One region of the Kitasatospora sp. NPDC056446 genome, then DNA from elsewhere that is predicted to be linked to it. Evidence: riboswitches for the same ligand, from Rfam matches in the RefSeq annotation. Region 1 holds a riboswitch; each other region holds the start of a gene.
What was found. A riboswitch is a leader RNA that binds a small molecule or an ion and turns the genes downstream of it on or off. The one in region 1 is predicted to bind thiamine pyrophosphate.
Positions count from the first base shown of each region.

Region 2: another riboswitch for thiamine pyrophosphate. It lies ahead of thiC (phosphomethylpyrimidine synthase ThiC); the one in region 1 lies ahead of ACFQ6N_RS14940 (purine-cytosine permease family protein).
Region 3: another riboswitch for thiamine pyrophosphate. It lies ahead of thiO (glycine oxidase ThiO); the one in region 1 lies ahead of ACFQ6N_RS14940 (purine-cytosine permease family protein).

Region 1 covers NZ_JBHTRF010000020.1:258-10,200, forward strand. Annotated here, with positions in the region: gene ACFQ6N_RS14925 (MerR family transcriptional regulator) at 1-703, opposite strand, end outside; tRNA gene ACFQ6N_RS14930 (tRNA-Ser) at 836-923, opposite strand; gene ACFQ6N_RS14935 (S1C family serine protease) at 987-2,813, opposite strand; TPP riboswitch at 3,023-3,169, shown strand; gene ACFQ6N_RS14940 (purine-cytosine permease family protein) at 3,162-4,571, shown strand; gene ACFQ6N_RS14945 (glycerophosphodiester phosphodiesterase) at 4,667-5,491, shown strand; gene ACFQ6N_RS14950 (ATP-binding protein) at 5,897-6,331, shown strand; gene ACFQ6N_RS14955 (DUF5926 family protein) at 6,457-7,440, shown strand; gene ACFQ6N_RS14960 (bifunctional DNA primase/polymerase) at 7,760-8,395, opposite strand; gene ACFQ6N_RS14965 (PP2C family protein-serine/threonine phosphatase) at 9,010-9,943, shown strand, end outside.
Region 2 covers NZ_JBHTRF010000055.1:53,773-57,363, reverse strand. Annotated here, with positions in the region: gene thiC (phosphomethylpyrimidine synthase ThiC) at 1-1,708, opposite strand, end outside; TPP riboswitch at 1,703-1,838, opposite strand; gene ACFQ6N_RS28445 (DUF5326 family protein) at 2,034-2,234, opposite strand; gene tenA (thiaminase II) at 2,483-3,163, opposite strand; gene ACFQ6N_RS28435 (cupin domain-containing protein) at 3,311-3,591, opposite strand, start outside.
Region 3 covers NZ_JBHTRF010000040.1:61,982-71,924, reverse strand. Annotated here, with positions in the region: gene ACFQ6N_RS24275 (polyprenyl synthetase family protein) at 1-5, shown strand, start outside; gene thiE (thiamine phosphate synthase) at 92-745, opposite strand; gene ACFQ6N_RS24265 (Rv2175c family DNA-binding protein) at 745-1,110, opposite strand; gene ACFQ6N_RS24260 (NAD(P)/FAD-dependent oxidoreductase) at 1,152-2,360, opposite strand; TPP riboswitch at 2,528-2,640, shown strand; gene thiO (glycine oxidase ThiO) at 2,635-3,822, shown strand; gene thiS (sulfur carrier protein ThiS) at 3,819-4,106, shown strand; gene ACFQ6N_RS24245 (thiazole synthase) at 4,108-4,905, shown strand; gene pknB (Stk1 family PASTA domain-containing Ser/Thr kinase) at 5,024-6,802, shown strand; gene ACFQ6N_RS24235 (sulfite oxidase-like oxidoreductase) at 6,849-7,478, opposite strand; gene bfr (bacterioferritin) at 7,708-8,187, shown strand; gene ACFQ6N_RS24225 (bacterioferritin-associated ferredoxin) at 8,206-8,529, opposite strand; gene ACFQ6N_RS24220 (class II 3-deoxy-7-phosphoheptulonate synthase) at 8,703-9,943, opposite strand, start outside.

The sequences.
Region 1 (9,943 bases):
GGGCCTGGACGCTGCCCATCGAGTCGTCCATCGAGCCGCGGTGCACGACCGTCGCCGCCTCCTCGATCGGCGGCAGGTCGAGCACCTCGAAGTCGTGCGCGCCCGGCCGCACCGACGGCCCGACCGGGACGGCGACCAGGATCCGCACCGAGCCGTCGCCCTCCGGCGAGTCCTCGTAGCGGGCGACGGACGGTCCGGCCTCCGGGATCCCGGCGGCGGCGGTGCGCCGGCACAGCTCGGCGAACAGCGGGCCGATCACCGGGCCGATGTCCTCCGGCTCGTAACTCGCCGCCACACCGGTGAGTTGGGCCACCCGGACGGACGGCACCGGCTTCACCACGACCTCGTGTGCGGACATGGTCCCCTCGCTCTCGATCGTCCGGAGCCTCGCCTCCACCCGGGCCAGCCGCAGCTCGTCCGCCGCGATCGCCTCGGCGAGCTGGGCCCGCCGCAGCCGCAGCATCCCGCGCAGTTCGGCCGCGCCGACCTCCTCGTCCAGGACGGCCCGCACCTGCTGCAGCGTGAAGCCGAGGTCCTTGAGCGCGATCACCCGGTTGAGCCGGGCGAGTTGGGCCGCCTCGTACGAGCGGTACCCGCTGGCCGGGTCCACCCGGGCGGGCCGCAGCAGGCCGAGCGCGTCGTAGTGGCGCAGCATCCGTACCGACACCCGGCCGTGGCTGGCGAAGTCTCCGATGTTCAACATGGTGCCCCCACTGCACAGCCTCCCACCGTGTCAGGGTCAACCCCGGCCCACCGCCGGCCCGGGGCGGCAACGCAGAAGGCGGGCGCCGACTCGATGTCGGCACCCGCCCTGAGCAGGTGGTTCTCCTACCAGCGGAGAGCGTGGGATTCGAACCCACGGTGACGGGTCACGCCACGACAGTTTTCAAGACTGTTCCCTTAGGCCGCTCGGGCAGCTCTCCAGGCGGAGGTCAGCCTAACGGGTCCGGCGGGGTTCGGTGCACATGGTTTCGCGCACCCGAGGGTCACTGGTCGCCGTCCCGCTGGCCGAGGGTGACCTTGGTGGTGCCCGGCTGTCCGTTGCGGGTGTACTCGACGTCGACGGTCTCGCCGGGCTTGTGCGTCCAGATCCGGCTGACCAGGGCGGGGCCGTTCTCGATCGGCGCGCCGCCGAGCTTGGTGATGACGTCGCCCGGCTTGAGGCCGGCCTTGTCGGCGGCGCCGCCGGGGGTGACGGCCGGCTGGCCCTGGACGTCCTTGGTCTGGATCTGCGCGCCGTCGCCCTTGTAGTCGTCGTTGCGCAGCACGTCGAGCTTGGCGTAGACCGGCTTGCCGGTCTTGATCAGGGTGTCCGCGACCCACTTGGCCTGGTTGATCGGGATGGCGAAGCCCAGGCCGATGCTGCCGGCCCGGCCGTTGGCGGAGGCGTTGGACTGGATCGCCGAGTTGATGCCGACCACCGCGCCGCCGGAGTCGAGCAGCGGGCCGCCGGAGTTGCCGGGGTTGATCGAGGCGTCGGTCTGCAGGGCGTTCATGTAGGAGGCCTGCGAGCCGGTGTCGTCGCCGGAGGCGACCGGGCGGTCCTTGGCGCTGATGATGCCGCTGGTGACGGTGGACTCCAGGCCGTACGGCGCGCCGATCGCGACGGTGGCGTCGCCGACGTTGACCTTGTCGGAGTCGGCCAGCGGCAGCGGGGTCAGCTTGCTCTTCGGCGGGTTGTCGATCTTGACCACGGCGACGTCGTAGCCCTCGGCGTGGCCGAGCACCGAGGCGTTGTAGGAGGTGCCGTCGGCGAACTTGACGGTCAGTTTGCCGCCGTTGAGGGTCGGCGCGACCACGTGGTTGTTGGTGAGGATGTGGCCCTCGGTGTCGAAGACGAAGCCGGTGCCGGTGCCGGACTCGCCGTTGCCCTGCGCCTTGATGGTGACGACGCTGGGCAGCGCCTTCTGCGCGATGGCGGCGATCGAACCGGGGGCGGGCTCGTTCTTCTGGGTGTCACTGGCCTGGACGGTGGTGCTGCGGTGGTCGTCCGCGGAGTTGACGCTGTTGTTGCGGTCGGCGACGCTCACGCCGAGCGCGCCGCCCGCCACGCCGGCGACCAGGGCGACGGCCGCGATCAGGGCGACCAGGCCGCCGCGCTTCTTCTTGCCGGGGCCGCCGCCCTGCGGGCCGCCGGGGTACTCGGCCGGGTAGCCGAGCGGGCCCCCCGGGCCGCCGGGGTAGCCCGCGCCGGAGCCGGCGTCGTGGGTCGGGCCCCAGCCGCCGACCGGCTGGCCGGCGCCGAACGGGTGGTGGCCGTGCGCGGCGGGCGCGGCCGGGGCACCGGGGGTGACCGGGGCGGCGCCGTAGGCGTCGTAGGCCTCGTGCACGCCGGCGGCGGGGACGCCGTGCGACGGGGTGGCGTACGGGTTGGCGGCCGGCGGCAGTGCGGGGGCCGCGGGCGCGGCGGCCGGAGCGGCCGGGGCGGGCGGCAGGACCGGCGGCGGCGCGTCGATGTACCCGGTGGCCTGGTCGACGACGGGCTGCTCGGCGACCGGCTGCTCGGCGACGGGCTGCTCGACGACCGGCGCGACCGGCGCCACGGGTGCGGCCGGGGCCTCCGGCGCGGAGACCTTGGTGAAGGCGACGGTGGGCTTGTGCCCCCCGTCGGCCGGCACCGCGTCGGCGGCCTCGGCGTTCTCGGCCGGGACGCCCCCGGCCGGGGCGGCCTCCGGCTCGGGGACCCGCCGGAAGGCCATGGTCGGCTGGTGCCCTCCCTGAGCGGGGGCGTCGGACACGGACTCGGCCGCCCCCTGCCCGGCGGGCTGCTCCCCCTGCGGCCCGGCGGGCCCAACCTCGCGCTCGGTGCTCACGGACGACCTCCATAGCTGGCAGAACCAAGGACCATAGTTTTTCGCACTGTCGATTCGATTACCGTAAGGACCCCTCTGAAGAACTCATAAGAATCCTTAGCCGGCGCCGACGACCGCGGGCTCCCCTCCCCCCGCCGGGCGTCCCGCGATGCGGACGCGGACGCACTGGCCTTGGGTGTTCGCCCCCCTGCCGGTTAGCCTGTCGCTCCTAACTGACACGCGGGAGCTTGGACCGACCAGGCTGAGAGTGCGCATGTCGACCGTACGCCACACGAGTGACGCGGACGGTCGAGGGGGCGCAGACCGCCGGAACCTGTCCGGGTAATGCCGGCGTAGGGAGTATCGGCCATGCCGCCTGCTTCGCCATCCTCTTCTCCGGGCGCGCCCGCGTCCAAGGATTTCCCCGAATCCACGGCCTCGACGGCCGTCCGGGACCCTGCCGGGAGGGTCGAGGCTCCGCTGGTCCTCGACACCGAGCCGCCGCGCACGCTGCGCTTCCGGGACCACTTCGCGCTCTGGATGAACCTGGGCGTCAGTCTGATCGGCTTCTCCACCGCCGCCACCGTGCTCGGCGCCCCCGGCAGCGAGCTCTCGCTGGCCGCCGCGGTGACCGCGATCGTGGTCGGTACGGCGGTCGGCACCGCGATGCTGGGCGTGGCCGCGCTGATCGGCGCCCGGACCGGCGCCCCCGCGATGGCCAACCTGCGCGGCCTGTTCGGCACCCGGCTGTCGTACCTGCCGACCGTGCTGAACATCGTGCAGTGCGTCGGCTGGGGCGTGTTCGAGCTGCTGACGATCTCGGCGGGCGCCCAGACCGTGGCCCACACCAGCGGCTACCGCTGGCTGTTCGTCCTGCTCGCGGGCGCGCTGACCACCGCGCTGACGATCTGGCCGCTGGGCTCGATCGCGGTGCTGCGCCGCTTCGTGGCCGGGGCGGTCGCCGTCGCGATGGTGTACTTCACCGTCCAGCTGGGCCGCCAGGGCGTGCCGGACCCGGGCGCCGGCAACTGGCACGGCTTCCTGGGCGCGACCGACGCGATGATCGCGGTGTCGATCTCCTTCGTCCCGCTGGCCGCCGACTACACCCGGCACTCGCGCACCCCGCGCTCGGCGTTCTGGGGCAGCTTCTCGGGCTACACGATCGCCCAGGTCTGGTGCTACGCGCTCGGCCTGATGGCGCTGCTCCAGTCCGACGGCGACCCGAACCGGATCTTCGACTCCTTCCTCGGCGTCTGGGCGGGCTGGCTGTTCCTGCTGGTCCTGGTGCTGCGCGAGACGGACCAGTCCTTCGCCAACGTGTACTCGACCGCGATGTCGGTGCAGAACCTGCTGCCGAAGGCGGACCGCCGGGTGCTGACCGGCGTGATCGGCGTGCTGACCACCGTGCTGGCGCTGCAGATCGACCGGTTCACCGACACCTACACCAACTTCCTCGGCCTGATCGGCTCGGTGTTCGTGCCGCTGCTGGCGGTGCTGGCGGTGGACTTCTTCTTCGGCGCCGGCCGGTACGGCTGGAACCTCTCGGAGGAGGCGCCGTCCCGCTGGACGATGCTGCTGCCGTGGCTGCTGGGCTTCGCGGTCTACCAGTTCATCGCGCCGACCGCGGTGGCCGGCTGGTGGACGGACTTCTGGACCTCCGCCCAGCGGGCGCTGCACTTCACCCCGCAGGAGTGGACCTCCGCCTCGCTGTTCGCCTTCCTGGTGCCCGCGCTGGCCACCTGGGCGCTCTCCGCGTTCGGCCGCCGCGCCGCGCGCTGACGGCGGTCCCGCCGCGGTCCCGCGAGACGAAGACGGCCCCACAGGTTGGGGCCGTCTTCGTCTCCGCTTCACCTGCGCCGCCTATCGTTGGGCCTGTGACCAGCACAGACCCGTCCTCGGCGACGGCGCGCACCGCACCGCCCGTCCAGGTGATCGCCCACCGCGGCTCCTCCCACGCCCTGCCCGAGCACACCCTCGCGGCCTACCGGCGCGCGCTCGACGAGGGCGCCGACGCGGTGGAGTGCGACGTCCGGCTGACGGCCGACAACCGGCTGGTGTGCGTGCACGACCGTCGGATCGGCCGGGTCTCCAACGGCCGCGGCACCGTCTCGGCGATGACGCTCGCCGAGCTGGAGGCGTACGACTTCGGCGCCTGGAAGACCGGCCGTCCCAGCACCGATCCCGAGCTGCGCGGGGTGCTGCGGCTGGAGCGCCTGCTGGAGCTGGTGGTGGACTGCGGCCGCCCGGTGGACCTGGCGATCGAGACCAAGCACCCGGTGCGCTTCCGCGGCCGGGTGGAGGCCGAGCTGCTGCGGACGCTGGAGCGGTACAAGATCGGCACGGTCCGGGAGGGCGACCGCCCGTCCGCCCGGATCATGAGCTTCTCCTCGATCGCGCTGAACCGGGTGGCCGCCGCCGCGCCGGACTTCCGGCGGGTGTTCCTGTTCGAGCGCGCGCTGCCGCTGCTCGGCCGGCTGCGCGAGGGCTCGCCGCTGCCGGGCGGGGCGCGGATCGCCGGTCCGGGCATCGAGCTGGTGCGGGCCCGTCCGCAGCTGGTGACCCGGCTGCGCGAGCTGGGGCACAAGGTGCACGTGTGGACGGTGGACGAGCCGGCCGACGTCGAGCTCTGCCTGGAGCTCGGGGTGTCCGCGATCATCACCAACCGGCCCGCCGAGGTGCTGGCGCGGCTCGGACGCTGACCGGGCCGCGGCCGGAGGCCGTGCCGGTGCGGACTGATCGCTCTGGTCGGCACTCAAACCTTCTCCGTGCGATATTGCCGGAATTCTTGCCCCCGGACGACGGAGGGTGAGCACGGAATGACCTCGTGTCCACCCTGGGTCGCGGCGCTCGAAATGGGCTCGCGGGATCGTCCGGTGCTCGTTTCCGACGCATTACCAAGGGGCATCTCTCCCTCGGCAATCGCTGAAGGAGGTCCGGGGGTGGCGTTGATGGTGGCGCGTGAAGTGCCGACTTCATCGACCATGGCGGTGCCGCACGGCCCATCGAGTGTCGGGGTCGCGCGGCGCCGACTGCGTCGAGATCTGGGTGACCGGCAGATACCGGAACCGGTCATCGATGATGCCGTACTGATCCTCTCCGAACTGTTGAGCAACGCCTGTCGTTACGCCCGTCCGCTCGGCCCGCTGCGGGCACTCGGACGCAGCGCCCGGGCGGAGGTGCTCGGGCAGGTGCTGGTCGGCGTCCCGTCCGGGGCGCACGCCGCGCCGGGTGCCCGGGAGCAGGACGGCCGGGAGCAGGACGGCGGTCCGGGCGAGCCGGACGGCGGAGTGCTGGTCCGCTGGCAGCTGCACGCCGACGGCGTGCTCACCCTGGAGGTCACCGACGGCGGTGCGGCCACCCGGCCGCTGCCCGCCAGTCCCTCGCTGACCTCGCGCGGCGGCCGCGGCCTGAGCATCGTCGACCAGCTGGCCGGTGACTGGGGCGTGCGCGACGCGCCCGGCGAGGTGACGGTCTGGGCCGCGCTCCCCGCCCGGGCCCGGCACGCCCGGCGCACCGGAGGCGACGCCCGGAGCGCGTAGACCGGCCCGCACCCCCTGCCCGACCGCCCCGGCGCGTTCGCGCGCGCCGGGGGTAGCACGGGTGCGGGAGGAACGTCAGTAGGCTTCCCGGGTCAGAGGACCACCGTTCCCGGGAGAGCCGCACCATGGGCAAGAAGGCCGCCAAGAAGGCGCCGCAGCGTCAGTCCACCACCGCCGTCACGGGCGAGGTCCCCGTGGTCGGGGCCCGCGAGGACTGCCCCTGCGGCTCGGGTCGCCGCTACAAGGCCTGTCACGGCCGCGAGGCCTCGCACGCGGTGCAGGAGCTGGTGCACCGCCCGTTCGAGGGCCTGCCGGGCGAGGCCGACTGGGTGGCGCTGCGCGAGCTGGTGCCCGCCGCCACGGTGCCGCTGACGCTGGCCGCCGGGGTGGCCGACGGCATCGCCGGGGACGTCCCGTCGGTGACCCTGGCCACCGTGCTGCCGCTGGCCTGGCCGGCCCTGCGCCGCCAGGACGGCTCGATCCTGCTCGGCCTCCAGACCCAGTCCTCCTCCGGCGACCTCAGCCGCGACCTCGCGGACGCCCTGGAGCTGGCCCTGGCCACCGAGCCGGGCAGCCCGGTGCCGGCCCGCCGGACCGTCCCGGGCGGTCGCCGCCTCCAGGACCTGCTGGACACCACCGCCGGGTTCGCGCCCGCCGTGCACACCGGCTTCGAGTTCTGGCTGGAGGACGCCGAGACCGCCACCGGCGAGGTCGCCGCCTCCCTGGAGCGCGCCAACGCCTCGGCCATCCCGACCGAGAAGCTGGGCAGCGTCGACGCCGCCTACTGGTGCGGCACCCCGGACAAGAACCACCTGCGCTGGGTGATGACGGTGCCCGAGGAGAAGCTGCTGGACGCGCTGGCCCGGCTGAACGCCGCCGGCGAGGCCTCGCTCGGCACGGACACCCGCCTGGTCGGCTCGTTCCGCGCGCACGGCCTGACCGTCCCGGTGTGGGACCTGCCGCTCGCGATGACCGCCGCCGACTGCGAGAAGCCGGCCGCCGAGTTCGCCGAGCGGCTCGCCGCGGTGCTCGCCGACGAGACCCCGCTGACCGCCGAGGAGCGGCGCGCCCGCGCGAACCTGGTGAACCGTCAGGTCACTCTGAACTAAAGCACGCAGGATCCGCGTGATACGCGTCACATTGTCGCCGCGAACGCGCAATTTCCGGGCGTGGAGGGCGTCTTGGAAATTGGCGCGAGCGCGGATCCTTGTTACTGTCTAAAGAGTCCGGCCGCTGGTGCATCCCCCGTCGCCAGCGGCCGGATCTTTTGTTTTTCCGGAACGCCCCGGTCAACGGGCCCGCCGGGTCCGCCGCCGCGGACACCGTCGCCCGGGCGCCGGCGTCCGGCACCGCCGCTCCGAAGCCCCCGTGCGGCCCGCGGCCCCCGGTCCGCCGAACAGTCGCCGTCCAGGCCCCCGCTCCGCCGGATCAGTACGCCGAACGGCCGCTGTCCAGCCGGACCGTCGCCTCCACCAACTCGCCCAGCAGCGGCCCGACCTGCGGCAGCCAGACCCCGCCGCCGGCGCCCGGACGCGGCGCCAGCACCCAGCGCACCCGGCCGGCCGGCCCGCCGGGCGGCAGCGGCAGGAAGCCGCCCGGCCCGTGGTAGCGCAACGACCCCGGCACCCAGGGGAGTTGGGCGAGCATCTCGCCGAGCGCATCCAGCGAGTACGGGGCCACCAGCAGCGCGTAGCGGCCCGGCATCGCCAGCACCGGGCCGAGCGGCATCCGCAGCGCGCTCAGGTAGACCAGCGCCCGCGCCCCGGCCGCCGCCGGCAGGCTGACCGCCGAGACCGTGGAGCCGGTGGCGGCCAGTACCGCCGCGTCCGGGCTCTGCCGCTCCCACCACCAGCGCACCATCCGGGCGTCCGTGGTGGCGGCCAGCAGCGAGGGGTCGTGCGGGTGCGCGGCGGGGACGGTGCAGTCCGGGTCGCCGCAGGAGCAGCGCCCGCCGCACAGCACGGCCGCCGGCACCACGGGCCAGCGGTGGTCGACGGCGGCCGCCAGGGCCGCGGCGAGCCGGGCGGCACGCTCTTCCGACCGGTCCTTCGGGTTCTCACGCATGGCGCTCGTTCCTTTCCCTGACCGCTCGGTTCGCTCCGCTCCGTCGGCAGCCGTCGGGATCCTCCGCGCGGGCCCGCCGCGGCACGGCCCCGGACGAAGCGGAGCGGGCGGCAAGGCGGACGGGCGCGGCTACGACGTGGAGCACGGTGTGGAGCACGACATGAGAAGGGCCGCGCACTGGAACAGCCCTTGGAACGAGAATCCCGTATGCGACCGGATGGACGCCGCCCGGGCGCGCTTGGTTCCACCGTACGAGTGAGAGACTTCCGGCCGACCCGGCTCCCGGGCGGCACGGGCATACGATCCGGACGGCCGCCCGGTCCGTCCCCTCGGTTCTGCCCGCTCGCGGCCCGCTCCATTCCTCCGGCCCGACCGGCGCACGCACCGGCCACGCACGCCCCCCGACCGGGTCGCGATGGATGTGGAACCCGCCACCGCGTCGTCCTGGATCTGGACATGCCCCGAATGGCCTGTGTAGAAGTGGTGGCATTGCTGTCGATCAATGACGAGTAGTAGCGAATCGAGGCGAAACACGCCCTTTGGCCGTGCTCGCTCCACATTGGCCGTATCTGGGGGTTTCGCATGGCACGTAGCACCGCGTCAGGAGTGGCGGCATGACCGAGTCCCACCCGTCGACCGCCCTTCCGTCGACGACGACCGCCGAACCGGGCGAACCCGGCTGCGCAGGCGGGCTCACCGTCCTCGACCCGCCGGGGCTGCCCGGCCCCGCCGACACACCGGACCACCCCGCCGACACGCCGGACGGCCACGCGGACGCGCCGGACGGCCACGCGGACGACCGCGGGGCGCCGTCCACCTCGGTGCAGGACCGTTTGGCCGGACGCCTGTCCGATATCACCAGCCTGCACGAGCACACCGAGCGGCTCGCCCGGGCCCGCGGCCTCACCGCCACCCTGGACGCCGTCCTCGACTCCGGCGCCGCCCTGCTCGGCGCCCGCCGCGGCGTCCTGGTCACCCGGATGCCGGGCGGCGGCCCCGGCCAGCCCGTCGGCCTCGGCCTCGACCGCGCCAGCCTGGGCGCCCTGGAGACCGTCCCCACCGAGCAGAGCCTGCTCGCCCGGCTGCTGCGCGAACGGGACCGGCCCGCGCGGGTGCACTCCCGCGACCTCGCCGAGGACCCGGCCATCGGCGCCCGGCTGCGCGAACTCGCCGTCCACCTCGGCCTCGGCGGCGCCTACGGCCTGCCGCTCGCCACCGCCGAGGACGGCCCGCTCGCCGCCGCCCTCTGGTTCTACGACGAGCCCGCCGAACCCACCGAGTGCCGGCGCGAACTGGCACGCCACTACTGCGAGATCGCCGCCCCGCTGCTCGCCAAGCAGTTGGAGGCCGACCGCATCCGGCACACCACCGAGGCACTGCGCCGCGGCCTGCTGCCCGACCACCTCCCCCGGACCGCCGGACTGCGGCTGGCCGCCCGGCTCGTCCCGGCCGGGCTGGACCGCTCCTGCGGCAGCGACTGGTACGACGCGATCCCGCTGCCGGACGCCACCGTCGGCCTCACCGTCGGCTCCGTCTCCGGCGACGGCC
Region 2 (3,591 bases), on a different contig from region 1:
TGGAGCCGTCGCCGTGCTCGTCGCGGATCTTCTGGGAGATCTTCATCGAGCAGAACTTCGGGCCGCACATGGAGCAGAAGTGGGCCGTCTTGGCGGGTTCGGCGGGGAGGGTCTCGTCGTGGAAGTCGCGGGCGGTCTCCGGGTCGAGGGCCAGGTTGAACTGGTCCTCCCAGCGGAACTCGAAGCGGGCGTCGGAGAGGGCGTCGTCCCAGGCCTGGGCTCCGGGGTGGCCCTTGGCGAGGTCGGCGGCGTGGGCGGCGATCTTGTAGGTGATCACGCCGGTCTTGACGTCGTCGCGGTTGGGCAGGCCCAGGTGCTCCTTGGGCGTGACGTAGCAGAGCATCGCGGTGCCCCACCAGGCGATCATCGCGGCGCCGATGCCCGAGGTGATGTGGTCGTAGCCGGGGGCGACGTCGGTGGTGAGCGGGCCGAGGGTGTAGAACGGCGCCTCGTCGCAGATCTCCTTCTGGAGATCCATGTTCTCCTTGATCTTGTTCATCGGGACGTGGCCCGGGCCCTCGATCATCACCTGGACGTCGCGCTCGCGGGCGATCCGGCCGAGTTCGCCGAGGGTCTTGAGCTCGGCGAACTGCGCCTCGTCGTTGGCGTCGGCGATCGAGCCGGGACGCAGGCCGTCACCGAGGGAGAAGGTCACGTCGTAGGAGGCGAGGATGTCGCAGAGTTCCTCGAAGTTGGTGTAGAGGAAGTTCTCCTGGTGGTGCGCCAGGCACCAGGCGGCCATGATCGAGCCGCCGCGCGAGACGATGCCGGTCTTGCGGCGGGCGGTGAGCGGGACGTAGCGCAGCAGCACGCCGGCGTGGACGGTCATGTAGTCGACGCCCTGCTCGCACTGCTCGACGATGGTGTCCCGGTAGACCTCCCAGCTCAGGTCCTCGGCCCGGCCGTCGACCTTCTCCAGGGCCTGGTAGAGCGGCACGGTGCCGATCGGCACGGGGGAGTTGCGCAGGATCCACTCGCGGGTGGTGTGGATGTTGCGGCCGGTGGAGAGGTCCATGACGGTGTCGGCGCCCCAGCGGGTGGCCCAGGTCATCTTCTCCACCTCCTCCTCGATCGAGGAGGTGACGGCCGAGTTGCCGATGTTGGCGTTGATCTTCACCAGGAAGTTGGTGCCGATGACGGCCGGCTCGACCTCGGGGTGGTTCACGTTGACCGGGATGACGGCCCGGCCGCGGGCCACCTCGGCGCGCACGAACTCCGGCGCGAGGCCCTCGCGCAGCGCCACGAACTCCATCTCCGGGGTCACCACGCCCCGCTTGGCGTACGCGAGTTGGGTGACGGCGACACCGCCGCGGCCGCGCAGCGGACGGCGCGGGCGGCCGGGGAAGACGGCGTCCAGGTTGCGCAGGTTCCCGCCGCGCGGCGAGGTGTGCTTGATCCCGTCGTCCTCGGGGCGCGCCTCGCGGCCGTCGTACTCCTCGACGTCGCCGCGCTGACGGATCCAGGAGTCGCGCAGGGCGGGCAGGCCGCGGCGCACGTCGGGCTCGTAGGACGCGTCGGTGTACGGGCCGGAGGTGTCGTACAGCGGGACGGACTTGCCGTTGGTGAGCCGCACTTCGCGGTACGGGACGCGCAGGTCGGGGCGCGATCCGTCGCGGTAGGCCTTGTTCCAGGCCGGGGTGGGGTAGCCGGTGCGCTCGCTGCTGGGGGCGTTCCGGGCAGGCTGCGGCTGTGCTTCGAACGTGGTCATCTGACCTCTACTCCCTACGCCGGCATTACCCGGTCCAGGTTCCTGCGGTCGACGCAGCCGTCGGTCCGTCCGTCGACGGTCCGGTCAGCGCCCTCTCAGCCCGGTGCTCCGAGCTCCCGCGTCGCAGGCGGTGTTGCCTGCACATGACGCCCAACACCGTAGCGAGCCGATCGCCGCAGGTCCAGAGCGGGTCCGGCGCGGGCCCGGGGCGCGGGCCCGGCGGCGGGCGCGGCGGGGGGCGCACGCGCGGGGCTTCCCGGGAACGGCCGAGGCCCGGCTCCCCGCGTGGGGGACCGGGCCTCAGGGCGGCGGTTCGGGGAGGGGGTCAGCCCTTGGCGGCCTTCTTCACCAGGATGACCACGGCCGCCGCGATGCCGACGACGACCAGCAGCTTGATCACGATGCCGAGCAGCGCCCCGACCACGCCGAACACGAAGGCGACGATGTTCCAGGCCAGTACCAGGACCAGCACCGGGATGACGATGTTGCGCACCCACGAGGGCAGCGACTTCCAGAGCTCAGCCATGTCCGTACCTCTTCTCCCCTTGGGTCGGCCGCCGTCCGGTGCCGCATCCCGCTTGCTTTCGGTACTTCGATCGTACGGTGGCCCGAGTGCCGGAACGAGGCCCAACGGCCCGGAGAGAACCCCGAGATCACCCCGACCCCGACCCCCGGGAACACCCCCTGCGGTTCTACGGGGTCACCCCCCAGGAGACCCCCGCCGAACGGTCGGCCGGAGGCTCCGCAGCAGGTCGGCGGCGGGTCCGCGGCGGGTCAGACCGGCCAGCGCTCACCGCGCCACGCGGCGTCCCAGAACATCCACTCATAGCGCGAGGTGGTCACGAAGTGATCGACGACCTTGCGGCGTTCGGCCGGGGAGAGCTCCTCGCCGATCCGGTCGGTGAGGGCCAGCACCCGGCGGACCACGGACTGGAAGGCCTCGTCGCCGTAGGTGGCGATCCACTTGGCGTACAGCGGGTCCGGGGAGCCCTGGGCGAGCAGTTCCCCGCCGACCCGGGCGTAGATCCAGTAGCAGGGCAGTACCGCGCCGACGGCCTCGGCGAAGGAGCCGCCGTAGACGGTGGCCAGCAGGTAGCTGGTGTAGGCCCGGGTGGTGGGCAGCACCGGTTCGGCGGCGGCCTCGGCGGCGGTGCCGCCGAAGGCGGTCAGGAACTCCGCGTGCATGCCCTGCTCGGCGGCCAGCGCGCCGACCGCGTCGTCGGCGAACGCCCGGACGTCCTCCTCGCCGGGCGCCTTGGCGGCGCAGACGGCGAGGGCGCGGGCGTAGTCGCGCAGGTAGTGCGAGTCCTGGACGACGAAGTGGCGGAAGGCCTGGCGCGGCAGGGTGCCGTCGGTGAGGCCGGCGAGGAAGGGGTGGGCGAGGATCTCGGCGTAGACCGGCTCGATGGCCGCCCAGAGTTCTTCGGTGAGGCTGCGGGGCATGCGAAGGGTCATGCGGACGACCCTAGACGGCCGGGGTTCCCGGCCCGGATTCCGGTCCGGGAGCACGGTCACGGAGCCCGGTCACGGAGCCCGCTCACGGAGCCCGCTCACGGAGCACGGCCACGGAGTCCGGTCACGGGGCGACCGGCCCCGAGCTGCTCAGTCCTCCGGCGGGGAGAACACGACCAGGACCCGCAGCTCCTCCGTGACGTGGTGGAACCGGTGCGGGGTGCCCGCCGGGACGTACACCACGGTGCCGCGGGCGACGGTCGCCGTCTCGGCCCCGACGGTCAACTCGGCCCGGCCGCTGATCACCTGGTAGATCTCGTCCTGGTCGTGCGCGGTCTGCGGGTCGGTGTCGCCGGGGGAGAGCGCGTACAGCCCGGCGGACATCCGCGGTTCGCGCAGGAACCGCAGGTAGGCGCCGTCGTTGGCGGCGC
Region 3 (9,943 bases), on a different contig from region 1:
ACTGAGGGACGGCGACGGCCTCGTGGGCAGTGCTCGCGGGCGGGGCCCGGGGTGTCCCTGAGGGCGGCCTCCGGGGCCGCCCCTGGGGAGGTCAGAGCGCCGCGCGCACCCGGCGGGACAGCTCGGCGGCGGCGGCCCGCGGGTCCGCCGCGGCGGTGAGGGCCCGGACCACGACGATCCGGCGGGCGCCGGCGGCCAGCACCTCGTCCAGGTTGCCGAGGTCGATCCCGCCGATGGCGAACCACGGCCGGTCGGTGGCCTGCTTCGCCGCGTACGAGACCAGGCCCAGGCCCGGCGCCGGGCGGCCCGGCTTGGTCGGGGTCGGCCAGACCGGGCCGGTGCAGAAGTAGTCCACCCCGGGCTCGGCGAGCGCCGCGTCCACCTCGGACTCGGCGTGGCAGGACCGGCCGATCAGGACGTCCTCGCCGAGGATCGCCCGGGCGGCCGGCACCGGCAGGTCGTCCTGGCCGAGGTGCAGCACGTCCGGCCGGGCCGCGTGGGCGACGTCGGCACGGTCGTTGACGGCCAGCAGCTTGCCGTGGCGGCGGCAGGCGTCCGCGAAGACCTCCAGGGCCGCCAGCTCCTGCTTGGCCTCCAGGCCCTTGTCACGCAGCTGGACGATGTCCACCCCGCCCGCCAGCGCCTCGTCGAGGAACTCGGCGAGGTCGCCCTGCTCCCGACGGGCGTCCGTGCACAGGTAGAGGCACGCGTCCGCCAGGCGGGCGCGCAGCGTGTCCGCCGCCATCAGATCAGCATCGCCTGGGCGCGGCGCTTGACCTCGGTGCCCCGGTTCTCCTGCAGCGCCTGGATCGGGCTGCCGGGCAGCGACGGGTCCTCGGTGAAGAGCCACTCCAGGATCTCCGCGTCGTTGTACCCGCAGTCGCGCAGCACGGTCAGGGTGCCGGACAGGTGCTTGACCAGGCCCGGACCGTCGATGAATGCCGCAGGGACCTGCAGCGACTTGTTCGGGCCCCGACGGACGGCGATCAGGCCGCCGCTCTTGACCAGGTCACGCACCTCGGTGACCCGCACCCCCCACTGCTCCGAGATGTCGGGGAGGTACATCCACTCGGTGACCAGGGCTTCAATCTTGCTTTCGATCTCGCTCACCCCACCAGACTGCCACCTCCGCGGCCCGCCGCGCACCAGACCTACCCCGCGACCGCCGACTTCAGCGGCACCGAGGGGTCCGCCGCCCGGGCCGGGTCCAGCGCCGTACCACTCCCGATCAGCTTCCGCCCCTGGGTGAGGTCGCGCGGCCGGTCCACGGTCAGCAGCGCGCTCGGCACCCCGTCGCGCAGCCACAGCACCGTCCAGGAGGCGTCCTGCGGGCCGCCGCGCCACAGCGGTTCGTCGCCCTCGGCGTGCCGGCCGGCGTACTGGACCATCCGCCCGAACTGCTCGGACCAGAAGTACGGCACCGGGTCGTACGCGGGGGCGTCCGCGCCGAGGACGGCGGCGGCCGCCGCCTCGCCGGACTGCAGCGCGTGATCCCAGTGCTGGACGGCCAGCCGGGCGCCGGAGCGGGCCGAGGGGTAGCCGACGCAGTCGCCGGCCGCGAACACCCCGGGCAGGCCGGTGCGCAGGTGCGCGTCCACCACGACGGCGCCGGTCCCGTCCAGCTCGACGCCGGAGCCGGCCAGCCAGCCGGTCGCGGGCCGGGCCCCGATGCCGACCACCACCTCGTCGGCGGGCAGGTGCGAGCCGTCCGCCAGCAGCACCGCGCCGGGCTCCACGGCGGCCACCCCGACCCCGCAGCGCAGGTCGACACCCGCCTCGGCGTACCAGGCGGCCATCGCCGAGCCGATCGCGGTCGGCAGCGCGCCGGGCAGCGGCGCCGGGCCCGCCTCGACCACGGTCACCTCGCAGCCCGCCTCGCGGGCCGCGGTGGACACCTCGGCGCCGATCCAGCCCGCGCCGACCAGCACCAGCCGCAGGCCCGGGCGCAGCAGGGCGCGCAGCGCCAGCGCGTCGTCCAGGGTGTGCAGCAGGTGGGCCCGCTCGGCGCCGGGCAGGGCGCGCGGGACGGCACCGGTGGCGATCACCAGCGAGCCGTACGGGAGGTCCCCGCCGTCGGTGTGCAGCACGCCGGGGGTGAGGCCGGTCGCGCGGCAGCCGGTGCGGACCTCGATGCCGAGGTGCCCGTAGTCGATGTCCAGGGTGGTGCTGTCGCTCTTGCCGAGCAGGACGTCCTTGGAGAGCGGCGGGCGGTCGTACGGCGCGTGCGGCTCCTCGCCGACCAGCACGATCCGCCCCCGCCAGCCGCCCTGCCGCAGCTTCAGGGCGCACTGCGCCCCGGCCAGCCCGGCTCCGACGACGACCACCTGATCCGTTGCGTTCAGCTCTGCCACGCCCGTCACTGTACTCAGCGCCGCCGGGCCGCCCGGGGGCCGTCCACCCCTCGTACCGCCCTCCTCCGCCGCCCCGCCCGCAGCGGGCGCCGCCCCTGCCCCGCCGCGCCCCCGGCCCTGCCCCGTCCACCCTTCGTACGGCCCTTCGGCCCCGCCGGGCCACGGCGTTATGGTGGGGGCACCATCACGGGAGCCCGGCGGACCGGGCTGAGAGGCGGGCTGGCACGGCCTGCGACCGTCCGAACCTGATCCGGGTCATACCGGCGAAGGGAGAAGAGCGGCTTTGACACGCTTGCTACCAGACGCCCGTGCCGACGTCCTGGTGATCGGCGGGGGCATCATCGGCCTCGCCGTCGCCTGGCGGACGGCGCAGCGCGGGCTGCGGACCGTCGTGGTCGACCCCTCCCCCGGCGACGGGGCGGGCCGGGTCGCGGCCGGGATGCTCGCCCCGGTCACCGAGCTCCAGTACGGCGAGGAGCCGCTGCTGCGCCTCGGCGTGGCCTCCAACCGGCGGTACGCGGACTTCGCCGCCGAGCTGGCCGAGGCGAGCGGCGGACTGGACACCGGCTACCGCGCCTGCGGCACGATCGCCGTCGCCCTGGACTCCGACGACCGCGCGGAACTGCGCGAACTGCACGCCTTCCACCTGCGGCTGGGCCTGGACTCGACCTGGCTGACCGGCCGGGAGGCCCGCAAGCTGGAGCCGATGCTGGCCCCCGGCGTCCGCGGCGGACTGCACGTCGCGGACGACCACCAGGTGGACCCGCGGCGGCTGCTGACCGCGCTGCTGCCGGCCGGCGAGCGCGCGGGCGTCACCGTCCGCCGGGCCGGGGCGGTGGAGCTGCTGGTCGAGGGCGGCCGCGCGGTCGGCGCCCGGCTGAGCACCGGGGAGTCCGTCGGCGCCGACCAGGTGGTCCTCGCCGCCGGCCCGCACAGCCACCGGCTGCCGGGCCTGCCCGAGGGCGTGCTGCCCGCGGTCCGCCCGGTCAAGGGGCAGGTGCTGCGGCTGCGCGTCCCCGATGCCTACCGGCCGTTCCTCTCCCGCAACGTCCGCGCCGTCGTGCGCGGCGGGCACCTCTACCTGGTGCCCCGGGAGAACGGTGAGCTGGTGATCGGCGCGACCACCGAGGAGCAGGGCTACGACACCACGGTCACCGCCGGCGGGGTCTACGAACTCCTGCGCGACGCCCATGAGTTGGTCCCGGGCATCACCGAGCTCCCGCTGCTGGAGACCTCGGCCGGCCTGCGCCCCGGCTCGCCCGACAACGCCCCGCTGCTCGGCCCGACCGCACTGCCCGGACTGGTCGCCGCCACCGGCCACTACCGCAACGGCGTGCTGCTCACCCCGGTCACCGCCGACCTGGTCTCCGAGTACCTCGCCACCGGCGAACTCCCGGAACTGGCGCAGCCGTTCAGCCCTACCCGGTTCTCCCCCGACTCCGCCCGCTCCACCACGAAGGCCCTGGCATGACCGAGACCGCACCGACCGAGCCCACACCCGCCGAGACCGCACCCGCCGCACAGACCGGGGCCGCGCCCGCCGCACCGGCCGGGATCGCGCTGACCGTCAACGGCGAACCCCGCACGCTGCCCGCCGCGACCACCCTCGCCGAGCTGGTGGCGACCGTGAGCCGGGCCAACACCGGCGTCGCCGCCGCCCTCAACGAGGCCGTGGTGCCCCGCAGTTCGTGGTCCGCGACACCGCTGGCCGGCGGCGACCGGGTCGAGATCCTCACCGCCGTACAGGGAGGCTGAGATGGCCGACGACCTGCTGACCATCGCCGGGACGACCTTCTCCTCCCGGCTGATCATGGGCACCGGCGGCGCGCCGAGCCTGGAGGTCCTGGAGCGCGCGCTGCTCGCCTCCGGCACCGAGCTGACCACGGTCGCGATGCGCCGGGTCGACGCCGGCACCCAGGGCTCCGTCCTGGACGTGCTGACCCGCAACGGCATCCGCGTCCTGCCCAACACGGCCGGCTGCTTCACCGCCGGCGAGGCCGTGCTCACCGCCCGCCTGGCCCGGGAGGCGCTCGGCACCGACTGGGTGAAGCTGGAGGTGATCGCCGACGAGCGCACCCTCCTGCCGGACCCGATCGAGCTGCTGGACGCCGCCGAGACCCTGGTCGACGACGGCTTCACGGTACTGCCGTACACCAACGACGACCCGGTGCTGGCCCGCAAACTGGAGGACGTCGGCTGCGCCGCGATCATGCCGCTGGGCTCGCCGATCGGCTCCGGCCTGGGCATCCGCAACCCGCACAACTTCCAGCTGATCGTGGAGGGCGCGGGCGTCCCGGTGGTCCTGGACGCGGGCGCCGGCACCGCCTCCGACGTCGCGCTGGCGATGGAGCTCGGCTGCTCCGCGGTGATGCTCGCCTCCGCGGTGACCCGGGCTCAGGACCCGGTGCTGATGGCCGAGGCGATGCGGCACGCCACCGAGGCCGGCCGGCTCGCCCACCGGGCCGGCCGCATCCCGCGCCGGTTCCACGCCGAGGCCTCCTCCGCGATGGCCGGCCGGGCCGACCTGGACACCCGGGAGCGGCCCGCGTTCTGACGCCCGCCCTCCGCGGCCCGGCCGTGCCCGGCGTGTCACAAGCCGGGCACAGCCGGGCCCGGCCCGGGGCCGTCCGGGTCCGGCCGCACGGCCCGGCACTAGACTCGCCCGGGTGGACATGGCACTGCACGACCCCCTGATCGGCGCCCTGCTCGACAACCGGTACCGGGTCGAGCAGCGCATCGCCACCGGCGGGATGTCCACCGTCTACAAGGGCACCGACACCCGGCTGGACCGGGTGGTCGCCCTCAAGGTGATGCACCCCGCGCTGGCCGGCGACGAGGGCTTCACCGCCCGATTCATCCGCGAGGCCAAGGCCGTCGCCAAGCTGGCCCACCCCAACGTGGTCAACGTCTTCGACCAGGGCGCGGACGGCGGGAACGTCTTCCTCGCCATGGAGTACGTGCCCGGCCGCACCCTGCGCGACCTGCTGCGCGACCGCGGCGCGCTGTCCGTCCGGGCCGCGCTGGACGTCCTGGAGCCGGTGCTCGCCGCCCTCGGCGCCGCCCACCGGGCCGGGCTGGTGCACCGCGACGTCAAGCCGGAGAACGTGCTGATCACCGAGGACGGCCTGGTCAAGGTCGCCGACTTCGGCCTGGTCCGGGTGCTCGGCACCGCCGACGGCGCGCCGACCTCGACCAGCACCGCCACCGGCGGCACGGTCATGGGCACCGTCTCCTACCTGGCCCCCGAGCAGATCCTCCCGGACGCCCCCACCGACCAGCGGGTCGACGTCTACGCGGCCGGCATCCTGCTGTACGAGATGCTCACCGGGCGCCGCCCGCACACCGGCGACAACCCCGTCCAGGTCATGTACAAGCACCTGCACGAGAACGTCCCCGCCCCCTCGCTGACCGCCCCCGCCGTCGGCCCCGAGCTGGACGCCATAGTGGCCGACGCCTGCGCCCGGGCCGCCGACGCCCGTCCGTACGACGCGGTCGAGCTGCTCGCCGTCCTCCAGCGGGTCCGCCGCACCCTCACCCCGGCCGAGCTGGACGCCGAGCCGCCGGCCTCCACCCGGCCCAGCCCGCGCTACCCGACCAGCGAGCCGACCTCGGTGATCCGGTCGCTGCCGCGGCCCGCCGACGCCCGGGAGCCGGAGCCCACCAGCGTGCTGGACGTGCCGCCGGAGCTGCTGGACCAGCTGCTCACCGAGCCGCGCCCGTACGACGAGCCGGCCCCGGTGCGCGAGCGCCGGCCCGGCCCGCTGCGCCGGATCCCCCGCAGGGCGCTGATCTGGGCCGCCGCGCTGACCGCGCTGCTGCTGGCGGTCGGCGGCGCGACCTACGGCCTGTCCGAGGGGCTGTACGGCTCGGTGCCCGGGGTGCTCGGCAAGGACCGGGCCGAGGCCCAGCGGATCCTGGACAAGGAGGGCCTGCACGGGAAGTTCGTCGACGCGTTCAGCGAGTCCGTACCGTCCGGGCAGGTGGTCTCCACCGACCCCGGGGTGGGCGCGCGCACCCGCCGCAGCGACAGCATCACCGTCACCGTCTCCAAGGGCCCCAAGCGGATCGCCGTCCCGGACCTCACCGGCAGGACCGCCGCCGACGCCGCCGCGGCCCTGGCCGGCGCCCAGCTGACCAAGGGCGGCGTCACCGAGACGTACGACGACGTGGTGCCGCAGGGCTCGGTGATCAGCAGCTCACCGGCGGCCGGGCAGCAGCTGCAGGAGAACTCCGCGGTGTCGCTGGTGGTCAGCAAGGGCATGGTGCCGGTGCCGGACGTCACCGGGCTGACCAAGGACGAAGCGCAGAAGGCGCTCCAGGCGGCGGGCTTCACGATGCAGACCACCGGCTGGGACGTGTTCGGCGCGGTCAAGGTGTCCGGCCAGTCCCCGGCGGCGGGCGAGCGGCGGCCGCAGCGCAGCGCCGTGACGGTCAGGTTCTCGCTCTTCTAGGACCGACCGGCCCGGGCGGGGCGGGGCGGGGCGGGGCGGGCGGGCTCTACCGCAGCGGCCCGTCGCCCGGTTCCTCCTGGTAGGAGTAGCGCTGTTCGCGCCAGGGGTCGGCGAGGTTGTGGTAGCCGCGCTCCTCCCAGAAGCCGCGCCGGTCGGCCCGCATGTACTCGACCGCGCGGACCCATTTGGGGCCCTTCCAGGCGTACAGCTGCGGCACGACCAGCCGGACCGGGAAGCCGTGCTCGGCGGTCAGCGCCTCGCCGTTGCGGTGGGTGGCGAGCAGGGTGCGCGGGTCGGCGAAGTCGGCCAGTCGGAGGTTGGCGCTGTAGCCGTACTCGGCCCAGACCATCACATGGGTGACGCCGGGGGCCGGGGGCACCAGGTCGAGCACGGCGGCGGCCGACACGCCGGTCCACTCGTTGCCGAGCACCGTGAATTTGGTGACGCAGTGCAGGTCCGCGACGACGCTGGTGCGCGGCAGGGCGCCGAAGGACTCGAAGTCCCAGCTGTGCTTCTCCGCCGAGGCGGTGGCGCCGAACACCTGGAGATCCCAGGTCAGCGGCTTGAAGCGGGGTACCGGACCGTAGTGCAGGGCGGGCCAGCCGCGCTGTACGCGCTGGCCCGGGGGGAGCCTCGGGTCAGACGACGGAAGTGGTTCGTGATTGGACTGACCCATGGATCCATGGTGACAGACGGCGGACAGGCCCCGGCGCGCGCCCCTTTGGCGCGCGTTCACGCCCCGCCCGTACGGGCCAACGGTCGATCGTGCACCCGTACAGTTCCGCCTAAATCGGGTATTCCGACACATGTCCTAGTGAGTGTGAACTTACTGGAAATTCTTCCCGTCACGGTGCCAGGATGCCCAGCGCAGGCCCCACCCCAGGACGAGCGCAGGAGGCACCACCATGCAGGGCGATCCCGAGGTCATCGAATTCCTCAACGAGCAGCTCACCGCCGAGCTGACCGCGATCAACCAGTACTTCCTGCACGCGAAGATGCAGGAGAACTTCGGCTGGACGAAGCTCGCCAAGTACACCCGGCACGAGTCCTTCGACGAGATGAAGCACGCCGAGACGCTCACCGACCGGATCCTGTTCCTGGACGGGCTGCCCAACTACCAGCGGCTGTTCCACGTCCGGATCGGCCAGACGGTCAAGGAGATGTTCGAGGCCGACCGCCAGGTCGAGGTCGAGGCGATCGACCGGCTCAAGCGCGGGATCGTGGTGATGCGGGCCAAGAACGACGTCACCTCGGCGAACATCTTCGAGGACATCCTGGCCGACGAGGAGCACCACATCGACTACCTCGACACCCAGCTGGAACTCCTGGAGAAGCTCGGCGAGGCGCTCTACCTCGCCCAGCTCATCGAGCAGCCGGAGTCCTGAGCCGCGCGGCGGCGGACCTCAGGCCACCCGCAGCGGGAGCACCGGGGCGATCGGCGCGACCGGTGCGGTCGGCGCCGCGACCGGGGCCGCCGCCTGGTCGGCGGCCGACCCGGGCTGCGGCTGGAGCTCGGGCTCGGCCAGGCCGAGCTTCGCGGCCAGCCGGGCGGTCGGGCAGGGCCGGGCGCCGTGCTCGCCGAGCAGCGCCTGGATCCGGCGCACGCAGGACCCGCAGTCGGTGCCGGCCTTGCAGCCCTTCGCTATCTGGCGGGGGGTGTCGGCACCCCCGTCGATCGCCTTCTTCACCTGGTCCTCGGTGACCGCATGGCACATGCACACGTACATCGCGGTATCTCCCGGGGTGAAGCGCGGAGTGGATCTTGACTAAGGCTTGCCTTAGTTCACTAAGCCTCACCTTACCCGGCGATCCGGGTACGAAAAAGCCCCTCCGGGTTCGGGGACCCCGAATCCGGAGGGGCTTTCGTCACATCAGGCCCGGCCCGAGGGCCGGCGGAGGCTCACTGCCCCCGGTACATCTCCGCGACCAGGAACGCGAGGTCCAGCGACTGGCTGCGGTTGAGCCGCGGGTCGCAGGCCGTCTCGTAGCGCTGGTGCAGGTCGTCCACCAGGACCTCGTCGCCGCCGCCGACGCACTCGGTGACGTCGTCACCGGTCAGCTCCACGTGGATGCCGCCCGGGTGGGTGCCGAGCGCGCGGTGCACCTCGAAGAAGCCCCTGACCTCGTCCAGGACGTCGTCGAAGCGGCGGGTCTTGTGCCCGCTGGAGGCCTCGAAGGTGTTGCCGTGCATCGGGTCGGAGATCCACACCGGCTTGGCGCCGGAGGCGGTGACCTTCTCCACCAGGGCGGGCAGGTGCTCGCGGATCTTGCCGGCGCCCATCCGGGTGATGAAGGTCAGCCGGCCGGGCTCGCGCTCCGGGTCCAGCTTCTCGATCAGGGCGAGCGCCTCGTCGACCGAGGTGGTCGGACCGAGCTTGACGCCGATCGGGTTGCGGACCTTCGAGGCGAACTCGATGTGCGCGTGGTCCAGCTGGCGGGTGCGCTCGCCGATCCACACCATGTGGCCGGAGACGTCGTACAGCTCGCCGGTGCGCGAGTCCACGCGGGTCAGCGCGGTCTCGTAGTCGAGGATCAGCGCCTCGTGCGAGGAGAAGAACTCGACCGCCTTGAACTCCTCCGGCACCACGCCGCAGGCGTTCATGAACGCCAGGGCGTTGTCGATCTCCCGGGCGAGCTGCTCGTAGCGCTGGCCGGCCGGCGAGTTCCGGACGAAGTCCTGGTTCCAGGCGTGCACCTGGCGCAGGTCGGCGTAGCCACCGGTGGTGAACGCGCGCACCAGGTTGAGCGTCGCGGCGGACGCGTTGTACATCCGCTTCAGGCGCTCGGGGTCCGGGAGCCGGGACTCGGGGGTGAAGTCGAAGCCGTTCACCGAGTCGCCCCGGTAGACCGGCAGGGTCACGCCGTCGCGGGTCTCGGTCGACTTGGAGCGCGGCTTGGAGTACTGGCCGGCGATCCGGCCGACCTTCACCACCGGCACCGAGGCGGCGTACGTGAGCACGGCCGCCATCTGCAGCAGGGTCTTCAGCTTGTTGCGGATGTGCTCCGCCGAGACACCGTCGAAGGCCTCGGCACAGTCACCACCCTGGAGGAGGAACGCCTCCCCGCGCGCCACGGCTCCGAGCCGGGCGCGCAGCTGGTCGCACTCACCGGCGAAGACGAGCGGCGGATACGAGGCGAGCT